3 regions of the Catenovulum adriaticum genome follow, and region 2 is predicted to be linked to each of the others. Evidence: predicted binding sites of a transcription regulator. Region 2 holds the regulator's gene; each other region holds the start of a gene.
The links. The regulator FliA, encoded in region 2, starts transcription of late flagellar genes. The targets are predictions, from matches to a motif close to CTAAAGNTNNNNNNNNNNNNGCCGATA.
Positions count from the first base shown of each region.

Region 1: OLW01_RS02880 (DUF3530 family protein) is a predicted target of FliA. The motif match lies at 2,000-2,026, and genes of this name have one in related genera.
Region 3: OLW01_RS09730 (flagellin N-terminal helical domain-containing protein) is a predicted target of FliA. The motif match lies at 2,127-2,153, and genes of this name have one in related genera.

Region 1 is NZ_CP109965.1:645,318-648,600, forward strand. It holds gene rapA (RNA polymerase-associated protein RapA) at 1-430, shown strand, start outside; gene rluA (bifunctional tRNA pseudouridine(32) synthase/23S rRNA pseudouridine(746) synthase RluA) at 560-1,213, shown strand; gene OLW01_RS02875 (DUF6942 family protein) at 1,234-1,731, shown strand; gene OLW01_RS02880 (DUF3530 family protein) at 2,074-2,928, shown strand; gene OLW01_RS02885 (DUF2721 domain-containing protein) at 3,032-3,283, shown strand, end outside.
Region 2 is NZ_CP109965.1:1,023,804-1,027,086, forward strand. It holds gene flhF (flagellar biosynthesis GTPase FlhF) at 1-511, shown strand, start outside; gene OLW01_RS04615 (MinD/ParA family protein) at 516-1,388, shown strand; gene OLW01_RS04620 (RNA polymerase sigma factor FliA) at 1,395-2,117, shown strand; gene cheY (chemotaxis response regulator CheY) at 2,163-2,546, shown strand; gene OLW01_RS04630 (protein phosphatase CheZ) at 2,568-3,283, shown strand, end outside.
Region 3 is NZ_CP109965.1:2,240,045-2,243,327, forward strand. It holds gene OLW01_RS09725 (SEL1-like repeat protein) at 1-695, shown strand, start outside; gene OLW01_RS09730 (flagellin N-terminal helical domain-containing protein) at 1,160-1,990, opposite strand; gene OLW01_RS09735 (flagellin N-terminal helical domain-containing protein) at 2,523-3,283, opposite strand, start outside.

The DNA of each region.
Region 1 (3,283 bases), 380 kb from region 2:
AAAACAATTACAGCCGGGTCGTTTTTTACCGCCAACACCAGTGCGCATTTTGCTAGATAAAGCGGGTAACAACTTAGCCGCTAATGTCAGTTTTGATAACTTAAACAAGCAGCTAAAACCTGTGGGTCGGCAAGTGGGATCTCAATTGGCAACGGCACTGCAAGTGCAGGTGCACGAGTTAATCGTTAAAGCACAGAGTATAGCTGAATCGGCTTGTGGTGAATTAATTGAACAAGCGGTAGAGTCTATCAAACAAAACTTAGGTGATGAATATCAAAGGCTTGAATCATTACAGAAAGTTAATCCGAATATTCGGGCCATTGAGTTAGAGTCACTTGCTCAACAGCAAAGTGAGCTGGTTGAACATATTCAACAAGCTAGGGTTAAATTTGATGCGTTAAGGCTAGTTGTAGTGAGTCATCAAGCATAAAGCGACGCAAAGTTAACGGTTATCCCAAGGCAGTTTTAATGCCTTGGGATAATTTCTGATTAACTGGTTCCAAAGGGGAGATTATTAAAGGTACAATAACCTACAGATATAATTAGCGATTTAAATTGAATGCATTTTGTTTATAACCCGCCTCAAGAACCTATATTACCTATTCTTTATCGTGATCAAGATATAGTGGTATTTAATAAACCCAGCGGTTTATTGTCAGTAAGAGGTAAATTGCCGGAACATCAAGATAGTTTAGAAGCAAGAGCTCAGCGTGTTTGGCCAAAAATTGGTATAGTGCACAGGCTAGATATGGCGACTTCAGGGCTAATGGTTTGGGCGCTTAATAAACCAGCTCATTCGCATTTAGCTAGACAGTTTCAAGAACGACAAACTACTAAGCGTTATATTGCACGTGTATATGGACAAGTTGAAGCCGAGCAGGGGATGATTGAACTCCCGCTTATTTGTGATTGGCCTAACCGACCTAAACAAATGGTGGCGCACGTAAATGGCAAAAAATCGAGCACTTTTTGGCAAGTGTTAAGCCGCGATAGCGAATCAACGAGGGTGATATTACATCCTATTACTGGCCGCTCACACCAATTACGAGTGCATATGTTGTCAATTGGGCATCCTATTTTGGGTGATAGACTCTATGCGCATTCAAACGCATTAGAATTAGCACCAAGATTACAGTTACATGCTGAGGAGCTAGGTTTTACTCATCCGGTTAGCGCTGAAGTACTTAATTTTACGGCACCTTGCCCATTTTAGTGGTTGCTGAGAGACTTAAGATGAAATCCACGACTAAAATTGGATTTGGTGACCCTAAATTTAAGATTGCTGTTTATTTTGAACACAGGCCGCCTATTGAGCGTTATTTAGCACAAACTGAGCTAACGCCATTAACTAAAGGCGAACTCAATTTTATTTTGGCCAATACCAGCAATAATTGGCGTAAAATTTTTAATTGTTTTGCCAAGCTGTGTTTTGCGATTGAACCTAACAATTGCAAAACTTGGCAATTGCTTCGTGACACTCAGCTATTATCCGAAAATCAAAACTTTGCACTATTATTTTCAACGCCTGATTTTTCAAAAAGCGCTACAATTCATATTATTAGCGGCCGTACATATGCTGCTAAACTCAATTTTCCGTTTGAACTCACTTGGCTTTCTCCTCACTTTGCGATAAATCAAAAACATAAACTGATTGTTGCGCCCTATTTTGATTACCGTCAATTATCTAACGAGCGACTAGATACCTTAGTTAAGCTAATTAAAGGCTTTTAGGGCTTTTTGTACGGTTTTGTTCATTTTTGTAGTGACTGGGTGTTTTTATAAAATTAAGAATGATTGAAGTGTAATTGCGCGACATAAATGAGCGATAAGAGGTTGCCTGCATGGGTACAGGTACTTAGCGGGAGTAGGATGCGGTAACTGGACTCGACTTATATATAATTGCGATGCTACAAGCCTCGCCCCACGATCTGAAAGCGCTCAGTTAGAACTAAACTTGTCCAAGACAGATCAATACGCCCTTGCGTTTATATGAATTTTTCTTTATTTATTGATTAACTGGCCGATAAGTAAATTAATAAACTTTAGTTTGAGTTACATAGGAAGCATTGCAAAATGTTTAACTGGTTTAGCGGCCCAAATAAGCGTCACTTACAAATTATTCTAGGTTTTAGCTGTGTCTGTTCTATAGCTACTGCCGCAGAGCTTAGCCATAGCCAAAATCAGTTAGCGGATTTAACTCGCTATTTTCCAAGTGATGAAGTGAAAACGGTACAGGCTGGCGAGCAAAGTATTCCGGTAATGATTAGTGAACAAAACGGCCCTCACCCTAAAGGCAGTGCTATTTTATTACCGGATATTGGTTTACAAGCCTCTCAAAGTTTTGCTGATTTACGCTTATTATTAAATGATTATGGCTGGATAACTATAGGTAGTATTGCGCCTGATAATGGCGCAGGTGTTTGGCAGCTTGATGATGAACAAGCAAAAGTGTTAACAGGCCAACCAACCCTAGGTGCAGAGCAAATTAAAGTAGCGGATAGCGCGGCGATTAAAGATCAATTAAAACTTATTGTGAATGCGCTTAATACAGAAGCGCAAAACTATATTGGTTTGCGCTTGCTGGTGGCTCAAGGCGCAACGGCAGGTTGGTTAATTGAAAGCTTAACCGCTGGTGATATACCTATGCCTGATGCACTGGTGCTCTTATCGCCTTATTTACCCGAGTATTACCTGAATAAAAAACTACCAGCTAAAATAGCTAAATTAGATTTGCCAATATTAGACGTATGGTCAAAACATGATAACCGCTGGGCATTAGCCACCGTAAAAAATAGGCAGCAAGCGGCTCGAAAATACTTAACGATGCATTATCGTCAACGGCAACTCTTTGGCTTATCTGGATTATCCGTAAGGGAAAACCGACTCGCAAAAGAAATTTACGCTTATATGACGTATTTAGGCTGGTGATTTTTATTTTTTGTGTTCGATACAGTAGAATTCATATAGCCAACTTTGAGCGTACCAAATTAAAGTCAGAGTTAAAGTTCATTTTTATGATCGGAGAATTTAATTGTCTAGTATAGGTATAACTACTCCCGCACTTCTGTTTCCTGCTATTTCGTTATTATTATTAGCTTATACCAATCGATTTTTAGTGATTGCAGACTTAACTCGTTCTTTATATAAGCAATATAAAGAAACTGAAGACGGAAATATGCGAGCGCAAATTGAACATTTAAAATTGAGAGTTAAACTCATTCGGCACATGCAGCTTTGGGGCGTGTTTTCATTTATTATGTGCACTTTAGCAATGGGATTAATG
Region 2 (3,283 bases):
GCAATTACAAACGTATGCTCGGATTATTGGTTGTCCATGTAAAGTGGTTCGCCATGAAGATGAATTAGCCGACACTTTGCATCAATTAAGAAACCGAAAATTAATCTTAATTGATACTGCAGGGGTAGGCCAAAGAGATGTTCGTTTAGCTGAACAACTTGATAGTTTAATGCGATCAACTCAAATTAAAATTAGAAATTATTTAGTATTGCAAGCAACGTCGCAGCAAAGTGTCTTAATGGAAACCGTGCAACAGTTTAAGCGTACTAACTTAACTGGTTGTATTTTCACCAAATTAGATGAATGCATGAGTTTGGGAGAAATTATTAGTGTTGCCATTCAAAATGCGTTGCCAATAGGGTATCTTACGGATGGTCAGCGAGTGCCGGAAGATATTAAAGCTGCAACTGCGCAATATTTAATCGACCAGGCTGCCGGTTATATGGATGAAAATGAATTTTCTCATCCTCACTGGTTTACAGATAGCTCAAGACAACCTATATATAAATAAATTTATGATATTAAATAACCAGTTAGGTGATCAAGCAAGTGGCCTTCGAACAATGAAACAAAGCGCGAATGAAAGAATTAAAGTAATTGCGGTCACCGGCGGAAAAGGCGGTGTTGGTAAAAGCAATGTGTCTTTAAACATGGCGGTTTCGATGGCTCAGCAAGGTAAACGCGTTTTAGTTTTTGATGCGGATTTAGGTTTGGCCAATGTGGATGTTATGTTGGGCTTGCGAGTTGAAAAAAACTTATCTCACTTGTTAGCTGGTGAATGTGAACTTGACGATATTTTAATTACCGGCCCACAAGGCATTAAAATTGTGCCAGCCACTTCAGGTACGCGTAATATGGTTGAACTATCGACTCAAGAGCATGCTGGTTTAATTCGTTCATTTAGTGAGCTTAAACAAGAGTTTGACGTATTAATCGTCGATACTGCAGCTGGCATTTCAGACATGGTGCTTAGTTTTTCACGCGCAGCGCAAGATGTCATGGTAGTGGTATGTGATGAACCTTCATCCATTACCGATGCTTATGCATTGATTAAAGTATTGAATCGTGATTACAATGTTTTTCGTTTTAAAATTGTGGCTAACATGGTTCGCTCTATGCGTGAAGGGCAGGAATTATTCGCGAAGTTGTCTAAAGTGTCCGATCGGTTTTTGGATGTTGCATTGGATTTAGTGGCTATTATTCCATTTGATGAAAATGTTCGTAAATCTGTTCGTCGACAAAAAACGATTGTCGAAGCATTTCCTAAATCGCCCGCATCTATGGCGTTTAAAACCTTAGCTTCTCGAGCCGGAAAATGGCCAACCCCTGAAAGCGCAACAGGTCATTTAGAATTTTTTATTGAACAATTGGTCTCTCCGGGAGTGTAGTCTGTTGTGAATAAAGTGGCTGCTTATCAATCTGTTAATCAAAAACAAGCATTTGTAGAGCTGCATGCTGGCCTAGTTAAACGTATTGCTCATCATATGATGGCAAGGTTACCTGCAAGCGTTCAAGTAGATGATTTAATTCAAGCTGGTATGATAGGCCTGCTTGAAGCGTCAAAGAATTTTGATGGTAGCAAAGGCGCAAGTTTTGAGACGTTTGCTGGAATTCGGATTCGAGGCGCCATGTTAGACGAAATTCGCCGTGGCGATTGGGTGCCGCGTTCAGTCCACAAAAATAGCCGACTTATCGCGAAAGCGATTAATGATGTTGAAAATGAAACTGGGCGTGATGCGCGTGATATTGAAGTTGCTGAAAAATTAGAGTTAAGCATTAATGACTACCATCATATTTTAAATGATGTAAATAGTGGTAAGATTATAGGAATAGAAGATCTTGGTGTTACTGAAGATGTGATTGGTAGCTCTGATGATAAACATCAAGATGAACCATTTGAAGATATTGCTCACGGTGCGTTTCAGAGCGAATTAGTTAAAGCGATAGAAACACTACCAGAAAGAGAAGCATTAGTGCTCTCTTTATATTATGATGAAGAATTGAATTTAAAAGAAATTGGTGCCGTTATTGATGTGAGTGAATCTCGAGTGAGTCAAATTCATAGTCAAGCAATGCACAGATTAAAAGCAAAATTAAATAGCTGGCAACAGATATAAAAATTATTATTAATCCATGAGATAATCTCAGAGGCGGAGGAAGCTTTGGATACAAATATGAAAGTTTTGGTTGTAGATGATTTTTCAACCATGAGGCGTATTATTAAAAACTTGCTGAGAGATTTAGGGTTCACTAATGTCTCTGAAGCGGATGATGGCGCCACGGCATTGCCAATGTTACAAAATGGCGATTTTGAATTTGTGGTGACTGATTGGAATATGCCAGGTATGCAAGGCATTGATTTATTAAAAGCAATTCGAGCGGATGAGCGGTTAAAAAATATTCCGGTTTTAATGGTGACTGCTGAAGCGAAAAAAGAACAAATTATTGCAGCAGCCCAAGCGGGTGTAAATGGTTATATTGTTAAACCTTTTACCGCTGCAACCCTAAAGGAAAAGTTAGACAAGGTTTTTGAGCGTTTAGCTTAATTAGGTATCAGGAGAACACCATTGTTACCTAATGAACCGTTAATTAGCCTTGAAGACGCAAAACAGTTAGTTAGTTTGCTTGAGCGGGGTGAAAACCAAGCCGCTAATGACATTTTGCAAAAAGTGACACAAGCAACGTCTGAAGAGCTGTTTGCTCAAGTTGGTAAATTAACTCGACAATTACATGATTCTTTGGGCAGCTTCCAATTAGATATGCGCATTGCTGATTTGGCTAATGAAGATATTCCTGATGCCCAAACCCGGCTTGCCTATGTAATGGATATGACCGAAAAAGCAGCAAATCAAACAATGGATGCTGTTGATGCTTGTTTACCAATCGCCTCTGATTTAAATAAGAATATTCAAGAAATTATCCCAACTTGGGATAAATTAATGAATCGTCAAATTGAGTTGAGCGAATTTAAGAGTCTATGTTACAGCGTTAATCATATACTGCACCAGTCTGAGAAAGATTCCCAAAGCCTACAAACTCAACTTAACGAAGTTTTAATGGCGCAAGGCTTTCAGGATTTAACCGGACAAGTAATACGCAGAGTTATTGAATTGGTTAAAGAAGTTGAAGATAACTTGATTCACTTATTAACCGTATTTGGCACACCACAACAAGAACAACAATCACAACCAGCCGAACCAACGACAATAAATAAAGGCGCTGAAGGCCCAATTATCGATGCAGAAGAAAGAACTGATGCCGTGGCGAGCCAAGATGAAGTTGA
Region 3 (3,283 bases), 1.2 Mb from region 2:
TAGCTGAATTAGAAGAAACCGATGAACTTAGTCTAGCTCACCAATTAACCGATACCAGCACTGAAGGCTTCGACGAGCTGGGGCTCACCGAGTTAAGTTCCATAGATCCACCGCAAGATGAGACCTATGAAAGTTTAAAAGACAGTCAAGAATCTGCCGACAAGCTCATCCCTGATGATTTAACTCAAGCCTTGTTAGACGCGCCCTTAGAATACAAAAATTCAAGCAACACAAGCAACGAAGCTAAGCTAGATAACACTCAAACCATGCTAACAGCCATTAACCAACTTACTCAGCAAATAGCTCAGCTTAGTAAACAAGTTGAACGGTTAAAAACAAGCAAACCGGTTAATAACCCACAAAAGTTATTTGCGACAGGCGTTTATTATGCAAAACACCAAGATTACATTCACGCAGCCAAATGGTTTCGTCGGGCAGCTTTAGCCGGTCATGCTAAAGCCATGTTTTATTTAGGCACCATGTTCATTAAAGCTGAAGGATTGCCGCAATCAGTCACTCATAGTTATATCTGGATGACACTTGCAAATGTTTATGGCGCAACCGAAGCTAAAGCAGTCGCCCAAGATTTACAAAAATACTTAACAGCTAAAGAACTCAACCTAGCTCAGCGAATAGCAGCTGATAAATATGAAGAAATTGAAGATGCCCTATGGGTTGACTCACCAACTGGCTAATACTAAGCGTGAGTACATCTGTTCGAAACATTAAACTTAACCCATGCCATTATATTATTAAGATAGCAATTTTTGCTTAATGATAAATAATTCCGCCTGACTTTAGGTTTATATCAATCAAGGTTTATATCAATCAATAGTACAAATCGCATTTATGTGAGTAAGACTGGCAGCTTTTACGGAAGAAATTTAAAAAAAAGTATTAACAAAGTTTAAAACAAACAGCTAATTTATATCTTTGGCTAAAATTTGTTGAGCGGCAGCTATAATGCCAGGAGGTAGTGAGGGTTAGGCCACTACAACTGCCGTCAACATCTGTATAAATCATTGGATTTGATTAAGGGAGTCAAATGCCAATTTATTGACTTATACAGCGCAAACTAAGTTTGCAAAAAAGGTAATGCACAAAACAAGCCAAAATAAGTTTGGTTAAATATAAAAAGTCTGTTTAACTCTATAAATAATTAACCTAATAAAGATAAAGCCGCTTGTGGACGCTGATTCGCCTGACTTAATACGGTTGTACTCGCCTGTTGTAAAATTTGGTTTTTTGTCAAAGTCGCTGTTTCTGTCGCAAAGTCTGTATCTTTAATTTGCGAACGGGCTGCTGAGACATTTTCAATAACGTTGCTTAAGTTACGAATCGTTGATTGAAAACGATTTTGAAGCGCACCTAAGTCTGCACGTGCCGCACCGATAGTTGAAATCGCTGCATCTATTTTGCTCAGCGCTGCCGAAGCCAGTTGTTCACTTGCAACTGATAAGTCTCCACCGACTAAGCTTGAAGCACCAAAGCTGCCACCCGCTGCTCGTGATAAGTTGACTGAAATCGTTTGGCCGCCATTGGCACCCACTAAGAATTTTGCTGAATAATCGCCTTGCAATAAATCAACCCCGGCAAATTGTGTGGTTGTCGCAATTCGGCTAATTTCAGTTTTTAACGCACTCACTTCTTTTTGTAGTGCGGTTCTGTCTGCTGAGGTATTAATACCATTTTGTGATTGAATCGCTAATTGACGAATTCGTTGCAATGAAGTCGTAATTTCTTGCATTGCACCTTCAGCTGTTTGCGTTAATGAAATGGCATCATTTGCGTTTCTAACCGCTTGGTTTAAACCTTGTACCTGTGTGGTCATTCGGTCTGTGATTTGCAAACCTGCCGCATCATCTGAGGCTCGGTTAATTCTAAAACCTGATGATAAACGTTCAAACGCTGTGTCTAACGCGTTACCTGAACCTGTTAATTGACGTTGCGCATTTAATGATGAAACATTTGTATTGACGAACATACCCATTTTACACTCTCCTGAACTTTTTTCGTTGCTTTGTTTTTTGCAGCTTTGCTGCTTGGTTATTGGCTTATTTATCTGATTTAATCATCTAAATAAACGCTACCTTGTTTTTATTATTATCATCCGCTGACAATTAGGTTATCGGAGTGCAAAGTCGCTTCTTTAATAAAAAAGTGAAAATAAAGGACAAAAAAATCGCTAAAGTTTTTTATTTATTGGACGAGCAAGGCGAGGAAATAACAACTAAAATTAACAAAAATAAAGAGAGAAAAAAAAATAAATAAATATAAAAATTAGATACTTAAAAACAAGAAAATAAAATTTAGCAAGCCGTTATTCAAACGGCTCAACTAAAACAAAATAATTTATAAAAAATTCAACTTTTTAGTTAAAGGCTCAAAAATAAGGGTTAAGCTAAACCTCGCTTAACCCTTATGGAGTGAGTATGGCTCACCCGCTTGGCCTATTAACCCGTCGCACTACCTCCTGGCTTATCCCCAAACGGGTGGAAGCAGAACTTAAGCTAGCTAAATCCTTAACCTAATAGCGATAAAGCCGCTTGAGGTCGCTGATTCGCCTGGCTTAATACAGTTGTACTTGCCTGTTGAATAATTTGATTTCGGGTTAACTCTGCAGTTTCAGTCGCAAAATCTGTATCTTTAATTTGTGAACGTGCACCTGATACATTTTCAATGATATTGCTTAAGTTACGAATCGTTGATTGAAAACGATTTTGCAACGCACCCAAATCGGCACGAGCGCCACCAATGGTTGAAATCGCACTATCAATGGCTGTTAAAGTGGCAGACGCCAAATCAGCTGTGCTGACATCAAAGTTTGCACCACCTAAACCTGACGCACCAAAACCGTCGCCTTCTAAATTAACAGAAATGGTTTGACCACCATTGGCACCGACCAAAAATTTAGCTGAATAACCACCAGTTAATAAATCAACCCCAGCAAATTGAGTAGTTGTACCAATTCGGCTGATTTCGGTTTTAAGCGCACTGACTTCTTTTTGCAGTGCAGTACGGTCTGCTGAGGTATTAATACCATTTTGCGATTGTACTGCAAGCTGACGAATACGCTGCAAAGAGGTGGTAATTTCTTGCATCGCGCCTTCAGCGGTTTGCGTTAATGAAATTGCATCGTTTGCGTTACGTACTGCTTGGTTTAAACCTTGAATTTGCGTAGTCATACGATCAGTAATTTGAAGACCGGCTGCATCATCTGATGCACGGTTAATTCTAAAACCTGATGATAAACGCTCAAACGAGGTATTTAATGCATTGCCTG